Regions from separate parts of the Rhodococcus sp. Q genome, predicted to be linked through region 2. Evidence: riboswitches for the same ligand, from Rfam matches in the RefSeq annotation. Region 2 holds a riboswitch; each other region holds the start of a gene.
The links. Region 2 has a riboswitch for cobalamin ahead of FFS72_RS11815 (CbtB domain-containing protein). Riboswitches for the same ligand answer to the same signal wherever they lie in the genome.
Positions count from the first base shown of each region.

Region 1: another riboswitch for cobalamin. It lies ahead of FFS72_RS17015 (short-chain fatty acyl-CoA regulator family protein); the one in region 2 lies ahead of FFS72_RS11815 (CbtB domain-containing protein).
Region 3: another riboswitch for cobalamin. It lies ahead of FFS72_RS05025 (ABC transporter substrate-binding protein); the one in region 2 lies ahead of FFS72_RS11815 (CbtB domain-containing protein).

Region 1 is NZ_SCOY01000018.1:38,202-42,654, reverse strand. Features, by position in the region: gene prpD (2-methylcitrate dehydratase PrpD) at 1-713, opposite strand, end outside; cobalamin riboswitch at 1,375-1,531, shown strand; gene FFS72_RS17015 (short-chain fatty acyl-CoA regulator family protein) at 1,694-3,112, shown strand; partial or broken gene FFS72_RS17010 (5-methyltetrahydropteroyltriglutamate--homocysteine S-methyltransferase) at 3,134-3,380, opposite strand; gene FFS72_RS17005 (TetR/AcrR family transcriptional regulator) at 3,467-4,081, opposite strand; gene FFS72_RS17000 (multicopper oxidase family protein) at 4,209-4,453, shown strand, end outside.
Region 2 is NZ_SCOY01000009.1:36,318-40,770, reverse strand. Features, by position in the region: gene FFS72_RS11830 (acetyl-CoA carboxylase family protein) at 1-354, shown strand, start outside; gene FFS72_RS11825 (DsbA family oxidoreductase) at 392-1,129, shown strand; gene FFS72_RS11820 (CbtA family protein) at 1,233-2,066, opposite strand; gene FFS72_RS11815 (CbtB domain-containing protein) at 2,057-2,251, opposite strand; cobalamin riboswitch at 2,278-2,411, opposite strand; gene FFS72_RS11810 (nuclear transport factor 2 family protein) at 2,476-2,838, opposite strand; gene FFS72_RS11805 (helix-turn-helix domain-containing protein) at 2,971-3,756, shown strand; gene FFS72_RS11800 (antibiotic biosynthesis monooxygenase family protein) at 3,805-4,116, opposite strand; gene FFS72_RS11795 (alpha/beta fold hydrolase) at 4,219-4,453, shown strand, end outside.
Region 3 is NZ_SCOY01000003.1:185,944-190,396, reverse strand. Features, by position in the region: gene FFS72_RS05035 (phosphoribosylaminoimidazolesuccinocarboxamide synthase) at 1-849, opposite strand, end outside; gene FFS72_RS05030 (MDR family MFS transporter) at 887-2,320, shown strand; cobalamin riboswitch at 2,372-2,557, shown strand; gene FFS72_RS05025 (ABC transporter substrate-binding protein) at 2,589-3,593, shown strand; gene FFS72_RS05020 (FecCD family ABC transporter permease) at 3,590-4,453, shown strand, end outside.

The DNA.
Region 1 (4,453 bases), on a different contig from region 2:
CGGTCCACGGCCTCGACGGCCATCTTGCCGGCGAAGGCCGGGGCGTAGGCCTTCCAGCTGGAGATCTCGCCCTTGCGCGACTGACGGGTGGCAGTGGTGGTGTGCAGCGCCTGACCGATCGCCTGGTAAACGGTCTCGGTGTCGAGGCCCAGCAGGGTGCCGATGCCCGCGGCCGCGGAGGGGCCGAGGTGGGCGACGTGGTCGATCTTGTGCTCGTGCAGGCAGATGGCACGAACCAGGTCGACCTGGATCTCGTAGCCGGTGGCGAGGCCGCGGATCAGGTCCTGGCCGGTGCGCCCGGCGTGCTGCGCGACCGCGAGAATCGACGGGATGTTGTCGCCCGGGTGCGAGTATTCGGCGGCCAGGAAGGTGTCGTGGAAGTCGAGCTCACGCACCGCGACGCCGTTGGCCCACGCCGCCCACTCGGGCGAGAACGTGCCACCGACGCCGAACACAGTCGATCCGTGCGACTCCGACGATGACCGGCTGTACGGATGCGACTGCGCCTGCGCCCGCGCGTTGGCGACCGGGCGGCGGGTAACGGACGCTGCGGCGACGGCAGCGTTGTCGATGATCCGGTTGACGATCATCTCGGCGGTGTCCGCGGGCACCTCGACGGAGTCGGTCGCGACCTCGGCGATCTTCCACGCGAGGTGCTCGCTGCGCGGGAAGTCCTCGGCGGAGCGGTAGGTGCGGACGGGATGCGTCTTCAAGATGATGTCCTCCGATTGTGTCGGCGCCTGGTACTGGAACTCGGCCGGGAAGCGACCGATCGACCCGGCGATGTTCGCAGCGTATGGAGGACCCGACGCGACGGGAAGAGACTGAACCTGCGTAATTCGGTGGTGTGTGTCGGCGAATTCTGCGAATGCTGCGAATCCGACCGCTCCGACCCCACACACTTTGCAGAACAGAAGAATTCACGGCACTGAAGTCCGCAGGATCGAACCGTGTCACGGCCCGGCCGCGGACCGTACGCTGCCGACACGACCGACACGACCAGGTTTCGATCTCCGGATCGAGCCGGCCCGGAGGTCCCAGTCGATGCGCCCGGGTCGCCATAGACGAGACCACGAATGCCATCCGCGAGATCACGTCGGATCTGTTCGCGGCGTAGGGCTTTCGAGACGCACGTATGTCCGGGATCGGAAGCCGGGTAGCGGTGCGACCGGCGGAGCTCTTCGCGCACGTCACGTCGAAGGAGCAGCTGCAGTGGGACATCATCCGCGTGTACACGACGACCTCGTCGGCACGAGTCGAGGCGAGTTCGCAGGTCCGGGGTCTCCTCCGACGATCCGAGACCTCTAGAATCGACGGTGCAGTTGGTTCGCCGCCTCGACCGTGAGGAGCCCCGAAGGTCGCGGTGGCGTCGAAGTGCCCGAGGGCACGAGAGGGAATCCGGTGTGAGTCCGGAACTGTCCCGCAGCGGTATGCAGGAACGACCGCCGTCACCAGCACTGGACGCGAGTCCGGGAAGCGACGGCCAGTAGGTTCGCCTCACACGCGAGCGCCTGCGAGTCCGAAGACCTGCCCGCTGCGCCGGGTACGCCGTACCTGGCGGTGTGCCGCCTCGTGGACTGGGTGTGCGTACCCGATCGAGGTGGCGCCGTGCCCGCTCTCCGGGCGGTGACGGGGGCTCGTTCGGGCATGCATTCGTGGGCGGCCTCTGGACTCGATCACGAAGGCGGCAGCCATGCAGAAGATCTACGGCGGACCGCGGCTACGCCGGCTGCGGGAGGAACGCGGCCTGACGCAGCTGGATTTGGCCCGGACACTCGACCTCTCGGCGAGTTACGTCAACCAGTTGGAGAACGACCAGCGTCCGCTGACTGTGCCGGTCCTGCTGAAGCTGAACGCGACCTTCGATCTCGATCCGCAGTTCTTCGCGGCCGACCAGGACGCGAGGCTCGCGGCAGATCTCCATGACGTCCTCCGCGCGATCGGCACGGGGGCGCCCAGCCCGGCGATGGTGGACGAACTGGTCGCCAGGATGCCGGAGATCGGAACAGCGCTCGTCGGAGTCCACCGCCGACTGCTGGCAGCGACCGAACGGCTGGAGCAGTACAGCGTCCATCTGTCCGCGCCGTCGGAGGCGACCTCGAAGACTTCGATGCCGATGCCGTTCGAGGAAGTTCGAGACTTTTTCTACGACAGGCACAATCACATCGCCGAACTCGACGACGCCGCCGAACGATTGTTCACGGAGAGCGGCCTCCGGCCCGGCTCTCTGGACAACCAGCTGACGGCACTCCTCGAGTCGGAACACGACATCGTCGTCCGGTTGCGCACCGATCCGCCCGACCGACCGGGACCGAAACGCTCGTTCGACGAGGCGAACCGCATCCTTACCCTGTCCCGGCACCTGACACCCGGACAGCGGGCGTTCCAGATCGCGACCCAGCTCGCCTTTCTCACCCAGTTGGCCACGATCGACGCGCTCGTCGAGTCCGCCACCGGTCTCGGAGAGGGCTCCCGCGACCTGGCGAAGATCGGACTCGCGAACTACTTCGCCGGGGCACTGCTGTTGCCGTACAACCCGTTCCTCGACGCGGCGGAACGCCTGCACTACGACATCGAGATGCTGGCGCTGCAGTTCGAGGTCGGATTCGAGACGGTCTGCCACCGGCTCTCGACGATGCAACGCCCGACCCGGCGCGGCATCCCGTTCTTCTTCGTCCGCACCGATCGAGCCGGGAACATCTCGAAACGGCAGTCCGCCACCGCGTTCCACTTCTCGCGGATCGGTGGCAGCTGCCCGCTGTGGGTGGTGCACGACGCGTTCGGAATGCCCGGGCGGATTCTCACCCAGGTCGCGCAGATGCCCGACGGCCGGACATACCTGTGGATCGCCCGGACCACCGACGACGACCCCCGCCCCTACGGAACCGCGCAACGCAGCTTCGCGATCGGGTTGGGCTGCGACATCACCCACGCCAGCCGACTCGTGTACTCCCGGGGCCTGCGGCTCGACGAACAGATGTCGCCGGATCCGATCGGCGCAGGCTGCAAGATCTGCGAGCGCACCGACTGTGCGCAGCGGGCCTTCCCCCAGATCGGTCAGCCCGTTCGGGTGGACGTGAATCTCAGTACCCGCCAGCCTTATCCGTCCTAGGCACTCCTCCCCCGCAAGCGGGAGGGAGGCGCGCACCGCCAGGGTGGCGTCGACCATGTTCTTCAGCGACGCCTCGACCTCGACCGGGCCGCCGGGTTTTCAGGCCGGGGTTGACCCACAGCCGCTCCGCGGGAACGGCCGCCAGCGCCTCACGAAGCGATGCGGTGATCTTCTCGACACCAGGAACTCGCGGGGAGTGAATGTCGTAGACACCTGGGCCGACGCCGACGTCGAATCCTGCCGCGTTCAGGTCGTCGAGAACCTCGACTGCACCGACGCGAACAGGGCACTTCGTGCTCGTGCATGGTTCGCGGGTGTCCTCACCCCGAAGCGCGCACGAGCGGCGGAGCCGCCTCAGTCGCGGGTGGTCAGGAGCGCGAACACGCGCCGCACCTCGTCGATGGTCGGATCGGGCAGGTGGTCTCGGGCGTGCAGGAAGCCGACACCCGCATAGACGAGGACACCACTGCGCAGGCGCGCCTCCTCGGCGTCGAAGCCGAGGTCGAGCAGAGTGCTCTGCACGACGTCGAACACCTGGTTGTCCAGTCGTGCAACGGAATCCGCGACCTGACTGTCGGAACGCGCCCAGTCGCGGACCGCGACCTCGACCGCCCAGCCGCGCTGCGACATGAGCTGCGCCGCCATCGCCTCGAGTCGTTGGTCGCCGGGAATCGAAGTCGTCTCCTTGAGCGCCAGGAGGGTCTCGTTCTGGATGGCGCACCAGCGATCCGCGACGGCCTTCATCAGATGGTCGATGTCGGGGAAATGCCAGTAGAAGCTGCCCTTGGTGACGCCCAGCTCCTCGCACAGGCGGGTGATCTTCACGCCCGTCACACCCTCGCGGACGAGGAGGTCGAAGGCGGCTTCGATCCAGTCGTCCACGGACAGCCTCGGAGCCCGCTGCCGCGTTCCGGCACCCGAACCACGGGCAGCGCGAGCGCTCTGGGACGCGTCTCTCCTCGCCGTCATGACGCTCTCCTCGCCTTCGCAAAAGTGACCTGTTCCAGCATCATTCCAGACACTTGACCGTACCATACGGTGTGGTACGGTCACCGCCGTTGCCAAGGACTGGAGATGCACCGTGACCGAGCGATCCATGGACAGGCGGACGCTGCTGCGTGCACTCGGTGTCGGCGGCGCGGCGACCGCGGGCATGGGCTGGTCGGCCACCGTGGGATTCGGGGCCGGGCAGGGATTCGCGCGGGAGCCGGCGCGGGTCACGGCCATCGACAACCCACTCCTGTTCCACTCGCCTCCGATGTCACCGTTCCGGTCCACCGTCGAGCGCCCACCGACCGTCTCGGGCACCCGGCTGACCATGTCGGCGGTCACGGCACGTCA
Region 2 (4,453 bases):
GCGGGAGCCAGGTTGACCGTGCCGTTCGGCACGATCATCCTGCGCAAGGGGTACGGGCTCGGTGCGATGGCGATGGCGGGCGGCTCGTTCCACGCGCCGGAGTTCACGGTCGCGTGGCCGACCGGGGAGATCGGACCGATGGGGCTGGAGGGTGCGGTACGACTCGGGTTCCGGAAGGAACTCGAGGCGATCGACGATCCGGCCGAACGCGACGCCCTGTTCGCGACGCTGCTGGGGAAGGCCTACGAGCACGGCAAGGCGCTGCACGCGGGTACGACGTTCGAGGTCGACGACGTGATCGACCCGGCGCGCTCCCGAGCCTGGATCCGGCAGCTGGGACGCGCGCGGGCCTGACGGAACAAACCGGCGGTGGTGGACGTTTCAACTACTTGTGAGCATCGAATCTCCCGAGAAGTCCACCGCCGCCGCCGTCGTGCTGGAGGTGTGGTCCGACATCGCCTGCCCGTGGTGCTACATCGGCAAGACACGGTTCGAGGCGGCGCTCGCGCAGTTCCCGCATCGGGAGCAGGTCGAGGTCGTCTGGCGCTCCTACCAGCTCTCCCCGGACACGCCCGCCGGACTCCGGCGTTCCGAGATCGACGCGCTCGTCGAGATGAAGGGCATGCCCGCCGACCAGGTACGACAGATGTTCGCGCACGTCGCGAGCACCGCCGCCGCCGACGGACTGGCCATGGACTTCGACACCGTCATCGCCGCCAACACCTTCGACGCGCACCGGCTGATCCACTTCGCGGGTGATCGTGGCACGGACGTGATGGCAGCGCTGTTCCGAGCGCACTTCGAGCAGGGCCGCGTGATCGACGACCGCGACGAGCTGGTGGCGATCGCGGCCGAGACCGGGCTCGACGCCGACGCGGTGCGCGCTGCCCTGGACTCGGATGCAGAAGCGGATCGCGTCCGTGACGACCTCGCCCAGGCCCGTGCGCTGGGCGTCACCGGCGTCCCGTTCTTCGTCGCCAACCGTGCGATCGGCGTCTCCGGCGCCCAGCCCGTCGAGGTGTTCACCCAACTGCTGGAGAAGGCCTACACGGACGCGAAGCCGCTCGTCACCCTCGCCGGAGCGGCCGATGCCGACGGCGCCTGCACCGATGGGTCCTGCGCGGTCTGAGGATCTGCGTCACCCCTGCTCCGCTAGACCGAATGTGGCCGTTCATCACCTGACGTGATCAACGGCCACATTCGGTCGGTGCGGGGGATGGGGTTGCCCGGCGTCAGTGCGCGCCGGCGAGCGCAGGCTGCGAGCGTGTGGCGCGTTCGGTGAGGAACGCGAACGCCGCGCCGAGCGTCAGCCACAGCGTCGCCTGGATCGCCAGCGACGAGATCCGGAAGTCCCACAGCAGGGATGCGGGGAAGTCGGCGCCGACCTCGTTGATGTCGGGCAGCACGGCGTAGCCGACGGCGACGATCGCCAGGAACGCCGCCACCGGTGCCGCGACCTGCGCGGACACGTAGCCCGAGGCGGCGACCAGTTGACGCACGTAGGCGGCGACGGCGACCGCGAACAGGCCGAGCACCACCGACGCCAGCCACAGCCAGGTGCGCTGGTTGATGGTGTCGGGGTCGCCGACGGCAGGCGGGTTCGCCGGGTACTTGAAGAACGGCACCACTTCGATCGCGAGCCATCCCAGCCCGGCCAGAGCCAGCGCCAGGACCGGTCCCGACGCCGTGGTCACCCGGCGGGCGTAGTGCGCGACGGCGGCGAAGATCGCGCCGAGCGCGAGGCCCGCGAGGGTGGTCGCGAGGAACAGTCCGACCTTCTGGCCGTCACGGCTGACCAGGGCGTCCTCGCCGTGCGAATGGCCCTCCTCGGCAGTTGCTCCGGCGTCGTGCGAGTGGTCTTCCTCGGCGGCTGCTCCGGAGTCGTGCGAATGGCCGGCGGCCGCCGCGGGCTCGGCGTCCGCCGATGCAGCTTCCTCGATCGCGATGGCGGCCTCGATGTGCGGCTCACCGAGCACGTACGCGACGGCTCCCGCGAGCAGGCCTGCGACGAGTCCGGCCAGCAGGCCGCGGATGAGGAGTTGCGTGAATTTTCCGGTCAGTGGCACGGAAGCCCCAGCAGGTGACGACCGTCGTGCATGAGTTCATGCATGTACATACCGGTCCGCGACACCGCGCCCTGGTCGAATCCGACCAGGTAGAGGGTGAGCATCGCGAGCAGGACGACGCCAGCCACGATGAGTGCGATACCGGCCGACTCGGTCGACCTGTCGGGGGTGTGAACGACAGCCATGGGTTCCTCCTGGGATAACGCGTCCCGTAAGTCCGTGCGACGTCGACGGTGTCTGGCTTCTCGAGGCGAACCTCGATCACAGTGGCGCGACCGCTCCGGAGTTGCACCGGAATTCCCGTACGACGTCGCGTTTACTCGCGCACTGTCGCACCGACCTGCCCGTGGTGTCAACAAATACGAACCACCGTCGCCGGTCCGTTCGACGCGGACCGGCGACGGTCGGGTCAGGACGGAACCCTGTCGAGGAACCCGAGGACGTGCACCAGTCGTCCGTCGTCGCCGCGTTCGATGACGTCGAATCCCTCGATCAGGTTCTCCGCTCCTGCGGGTCCGAGTTGCCAGCCGAAGCGTGCTTGCTCGTGGTGGCCGTCGACGTCCCCGCGGAGGCGGAACCGCATCCCGGCGAACTGGCCCTGCACTGCGGCGATCGTCGCGTCGATGTCCGTGTGACCGTGCGCGGCGACGGCGGGGTCGACGTACCGCCCGTCCGGTGCCCACAGGTCCTCGATCGCGGCGCGTCGGGCGTCCGGATCGGTCTCGTTCCACACCGCGATGTATTTCGTTGCGAGGGTGTCGAAGTCGCTCATGTCGTCGCTCTCGTTCTCTCGGGTGCCGGCGCCGGTCGCCGGGCGATGAGACAACTGTGCGACGGGCGTCGCGGCGCGTCGATTACCTCGGAGGTAATGGTCCTGCTTCCGCCGCGAATCTAGGCTCTCCCCATGACCACGCTCGCCGAACCGACCGTCGGGGTACTGCTCCGGAACTGGCGTGAGCGCCGCCGGATGAGTCAACTCGAGTTGGCGGCCCGAGCGGAAGTGTCCGCGCGGCATGTCAGTTTCGTCGAGACGGGCCGGTCACGTCCGACGCGTACGATGCTGCTCAAACTCAGTGACCAGTTGGAAATTCCTCTGCGGGAACGTAATTCATTGCTCCTGGCAGGCGGGTTCGCTCCCGCGTATCCGGAGCATGCACTCGGTGACGTTCCGATGGCGTCGGTGTCGCGGGCGATCGGTCAGATTCTGCACGCTCACCGGTCGTCGCCTGCGGTGGTCGTCGATCGGCACTGGAACCTCGTCGACGGCAACGACGCCGTCGCTCTTCTCGTGGAGGGGTGTGCCGCGCACCTGTTGGAACCGCCGGTGAACGTCCTGCGCCTGAGCCTGCACCCCGACGGCATGGCCACCCGAATCGGCAACCTCGGACAGTGGCGAGCACATCTGCTGCATCGCCTGGACCATCAGATCGCGGTGACCGGGGACGCCGAACTCGTCGCGCTCGCCGCGGAACTCGCGGGCTATCCGTGCGGTGATCCCGATGTCGACATGGAACCGGGCGCACTCGTCGTCCCCATCAGAATCGCGACCGCAGCAGGGGAACTCGCCTTCCTCAGCACGACGACGGTGTTCGGGACGCCACTCGACGTCACCGTTGCCGAACTCGCGATCGAGACCTTTCACCCGGCGGACGAGGCCACCGCCGAGGCGTTGCGCCGCCACCTGGGATGACGGCGGGCACCGGCCGCCCGACGGGCGACCGGTGCGGGGAGTGCCGCGTCAGGACTGCTTGGCGGCGACGTCGAGGACGACCTCGAACTCGAGCAGCGAGGCGCCGGTCGCGACCGGCTTCTTCGCCTCACCCGCATGCGCGGCACGGGCGTCGCCGTCACGCCACGCCGCGAACGCGTCCTCGGACTCCCACTGCGTCACCACGAAGTAGCGGGTCTCGCCACCGGTGGGCCGGAGCAGCTGGAACCCGAGGAACCCGGGCGAGTTCTCCACGGTTCCGGCGCGCGCTGCGAACCGCTTCTCCAGTTCGGGACCGGCGCCCTCGGGCACCTCGATTGCGTTGATCTTCACCACTGCCATGGCCGCGAGCGTACTCGCGCGACACACAGGGCGGGCGAGACCACGTAACCGAAAAGCGAAACCCGACGGGAGTCGCGGCACCGGACCGCTAACCTCGGTGCCGTGCTCCATGACGAGGGTGGGACCGGCGAACCGATTCTGTTGCTACACGGGCTGATGGGCAGTGCCCGCACCTGGCGACGACACGTGCCGTGGCTGCGCGAACACGGCCACGTGTACACCTTCGACGCCGCGGGGCACGGCCGTCCAGCGCCCGCCGAGCCGAGCACCGAGGCGTTCGTCGCCGACCTCACCGAGGCCGTCGAGTCGATCACGGAGCCGATGGTCGTCATCGGCC
Region 3 (4,453 bases), on a different contig from region 2:
CCGCTCGTACGCCTCGATGTAGCGGGCACGGGTGGCGTCGACGATCTCCTGCGGCAGCGGCGGCGGCGGAGTGTCGGACGCCCGGTCCCAGCCGGACTCGGGGCCCGTGAGCCAGTTGCGGACGAACTGCTTGTCGAAGCTCGGCTGCACCTTGCCCGCCTCGTAGCCGTCGGCGGGCCAGTAGCGCGAGGAGTCGGGGGTGAGGACCTCGTCGGCGAGCACCAGGTTGCCGTCGTCGTCGACACCGAACTCGAACTTGGTGTCCGCCAGGATGATTCCGCGCTCGGACGCGAAGATCGCGGCGCGGCCGTAGATGTCGAGGGTGTCCTGTCGGAGCTTCACCGCGAGGGCCTGACCGACCTGGTCGACGACAGCCGCGAAGTCGACGTTCTCGTCGTGGTCGCCGAGGGCGGCCTTCGTGGCGGGCGTGAAGATCGGCTCCGGAAGCTGCGACGACTCCACCAGGCCCTCCGGCAGCGCCACCCCGCACACCGCCCCGGTGCGCTGGTAGTCCGACAGGCCCGAACCCGTCAGGTAGCCGCGCGCCACGCACTCCACCGGCACCATCTTCAGCTTCTTCACGACCAGTGCCCGACCGAGGACCTCCTCGGGGATGCGCTCGTCGTCCGGCGGTCCGGCCAGATGGTTCTGCGCCGTCAACCGGGTGAAGAAGAACACGCTCATCGCCGTCAGCACCCGGCCCTTGTCGGGGATCGGGGTGCTCAGGATGTGGTCGTACGCGGAGATCCGGTCGCTCGCGACGAGCAGGAGGTGCTCGTCGTCGATCGTGTACAGGTCGCGGACCTTGCCGCCTGCGAGGTGGGCGTAGTCGGAGAGTGAGGGGCGCACGGTCCAACCCTATCGGGTGGGGTTGATACTCGATCAGGTGGCAATCGAGATCGACAGACGCAGCATCGGCCTGCGTTCGGAGCGTGGACCGGTGCTCGCGTCGCTGATGCTCACCACCGCGCTGGTCGCGCTCGACTCGACGATCATCGCGACGGCGGTGCTGACCATCGTCCGCGACCTGGGCGGATTCGGTCAGTTTCCGTGGTTGTTCTCGATCTATCTGCTCGCCCAGGCCGTGTCGGTACCGATCTACGGCAAGCTCGCCGACCTGTTCGGACGCAAGCCGGTGATGCTGTTCGGCATCGCGACGTTCTGCATCGGATCGGTGCTCTGCGGGCTGGCGTGGTCGATGCCCGCGCTGATCGCGTTCCGCGCGGTCCAGGGCCTCGGCGCGGGCGCGGTGCAGCCGATGAGCCTGACCATCGCGGGCGACATCTACACACTCGCCGAGCGCGCCAAGGCGCAGGGCTACCTCGCGAGCGTGTGGGGCATGTCCGCCGTGGTCGGCCCGACCCTCGGCGGCGTGTTCTCCGAGTACCTGTCGTGGCGCTGGATCTTCCTGATCAACGTGCCGCTGTGCGCGGTCGCGGCATGGGCGCTGATGCGGCACTTCCACGAGAGTCCGCGACGCGACCGGCCACGCGTCGACTACCTCGGCGCGGCGCTCCTGACCTGCGGCGCCGCGCTGGTCATCCTCGGCCTGCTCGAAGGCGGGCAGGCGTGGCCGTGGAACTCCCCCGCATCGCTCGCCGTGTTCGGTGCCGGAGCGGCTCTGCTCCTCGCGTTCGCCTTCGTCGAACGCCGTGTTGCCGACCCGATCCTGCCGCCGTGGGTGCTCACCCGCCGCGTCCTGGCCGTCAGCAGCATCATCTCCGCCGCCGTCGGCGCGATCATCATGGGCGTCACCTCGTACATCCCGACCTTCGTGCAGGGCGTGCTCGGGACCGGCGCGCTGGTCGCCGGGTTCGCTCTCGCCACCCTCACCATCGGCTGGCCGATCAGCGTGTCGCTCGCCGGGCGCCTCTACCTTCGGGTGGGATTCCGGATCACCGCACTCCTCGGCGCGACCGCCGCCGTCACCGGGACCGCGCTGACCCTCACCCTGGACGCCGGATCGGGTGTCTGGCAGGTGGCCGTGTTCTGCTTCGTGATCGGCGTCGGGATGGGACTGGTGTCGAGTCCCACCCTGATCGCCGCGCAGTCCAGCGTCGACTGGTCGCAGCGCGGCGTCGTCACGTCGACGAACATGTTCGCCCGGTCGATCGGCAGCGCGGTCGGGGTCGCGGCGTTCGGAGCGATCGTCAATGCGCACATCGGTGGCACGGACACCCCGACGCCCGAACAGCTGTCGGGAGCGCTACACCTGGTCTTCCTGGCGGTGGTCGGGACGACCGCCGCGATCCTCGCCGCCGCCGCCTTCATGCCGGCCCGGGTGCACTCCCCCGAGGACGCCGGCTCGGGGCCCGGCTGATCCGCTGCCGAAGCGGACAAGCCGGACGGGCCGCGATCGACCGTGGTTTATCCTTCGACCTGGTGACACGGTGAACGGGAAGTCCGGTGCGAATCCGGCGCGGTACTCGCCACTGTGAGCAGGTACGTCGACCACACGGGGCACTGCCCCAGCCACTGGACGCGACAGCGTCCGGGAAGGCGTGGCCGGCGGTCAGCCCTGCCGAGCCAGGAGACCGGCCGTGACACCTGCCTGCACGTTTTCCACGAGTCATGGAAGGCGGGTCGCCGTGCGCACCCAGTCGACGCGAATCCGTTCGCACATATCCCGGGCCCTGCCCACCGCTGCCGTCACCGTCGCGGCCGCACTCACACTGACCGCCTGCGGGTCGTCCGGCGACGATGCCGACGCCGCCGCGTCGATCTCCCTCGACAACTGCGGCCGCACCGTCACCCTGGACGGCCCGGCGCAACGGGCGGTCACCCTCAACCAGGGTGCCACCGAGTCCGCGTTGGCTCTCGGCGCCGAGAGCCAGATGGTCGGCACGGCCTACCTCGACGACACCGTCGCGCCGCAGTGGCAGTCCGCGTACGAGACGGTTCCGGTACTGAACGAGTCGGACTACCCCAGTCGCGAAGCGGTGCTGGAGGTCCGGCCGGACCTGGTGCTCGCGTCGTATTCGAGCGCCTTCGACGACAAGGCCGTCGGCACGCGGGAGTCGTTCGACGATCTCGGTGTCGCCACCTACATCTCACCGTTCGGCTGTCCCGACAAGTCGATGCGACCTCCGGTGGCGTGGGATTCGATCGCCGCCGAGATCACCGACAACGGCGTCCTGTTCGGCCGCGAATCCGAGGCCGACGCCGAGGTGACGCACCTGCGGGAGACCCTGGCGGGAGTCGAGTCCGCGGCAGCGGGGCGCGGCCGGAGCTTCTTCTGGTACGACAGCAACACGGACGTCCCGTACGTCGGCGCCAATGCGGGCGGGCCGCAGCTGATCATCGACGCCGTCGGCGGCACCAACATCTTCGCGGGCGTCGACGGTTCCTGGGCCGACGGCAGCTGGGAAACGGTCCTGAAGGCGAACCCGGACGTCATCGTCCTCGCCGACGCCTCGTGGGACACCGCGGAGGAGAAGAAGACGTATCTGCGGGCCGACCCGGCGCTGCGCGACCTGACGGCGGTCCGAGAGAACGCGTTCGTCGTCGTGCCGTTCTCGGCGAGTACCCCCGGTCCGCGGCTGATCGAGGGCGCCGCCCTCGTCGGCGAACAACTCGGCAGCAGCCGGGGATGAGCGTCACGACCCGGGCACCCGCCCGGGTGCGCGCGAGCACCACCACCGGATGGGTGGTGGCGCTCGCCGCGCTGCTCGTCGTGAGTTGTGCAGCGGGCGTCGCGATCGGCGCCGCCGATCTGTCCGTCGGCACCGTCGTCGACTCGGTGGCCGGACGCCTCGGCATCGGGCCGGGCACCGACCTGCTGACCACGCACATCGTGGTGGACCTGCGCCTGCCCCGGGTTCTGGCCGCCGCCCTGGTCGGTGCCGGGCTGGCGTTGTGCGGGGCGGTGCTGCAGTCGCTGACCGGCAACGCGCTTGCCGACCCGTACCTGCTCGGCATGTCCGGCGGCGCATCCCTCGGCGCGGTTCTCGCGCTGACCGTCGGTGCGGGCACCGTCGGAGCGTTCGGCATCGGCGCGACGTCGACGGCCGCATTCGTGGGGGCGCTGGGTTCGCTGCTGTTGGTCTTCGTCATCTCGACGTCGCGGTCGGGTGCGCTGGTGCCGGGACGCCTGGTCCTCGCGGGTATCGCGGTCGGTCAGTTCGCCGCCGCCGTCACCTCCGCGCTCGTGCTGCTCGGCGACCGCGACGCCGCCCACCGCGTGCTGCAGTGGACGCTCGGCTCGGTCGCCGGGGTCCGCTGGCCGGGCCTGCTCACCATCGCCGCCGTCGTCGCGGCCACCGCCGCGGTGATGCTCGCGCACGCCCGGGTGCTGGATTCGTTCGCGTTCGGCGAGCGGGCCGCGTCGAGTCTCGGCACCGACGTCGAACGCTCCCGCTGGGTGCTCTACGGCGTCGCATCGCTGTGCACCGCGGCCCTCGTCGCGCAGGCCGGGGTGATCGGGTTCGTCGGCCTCGTCGTCCCGCATGCCGCC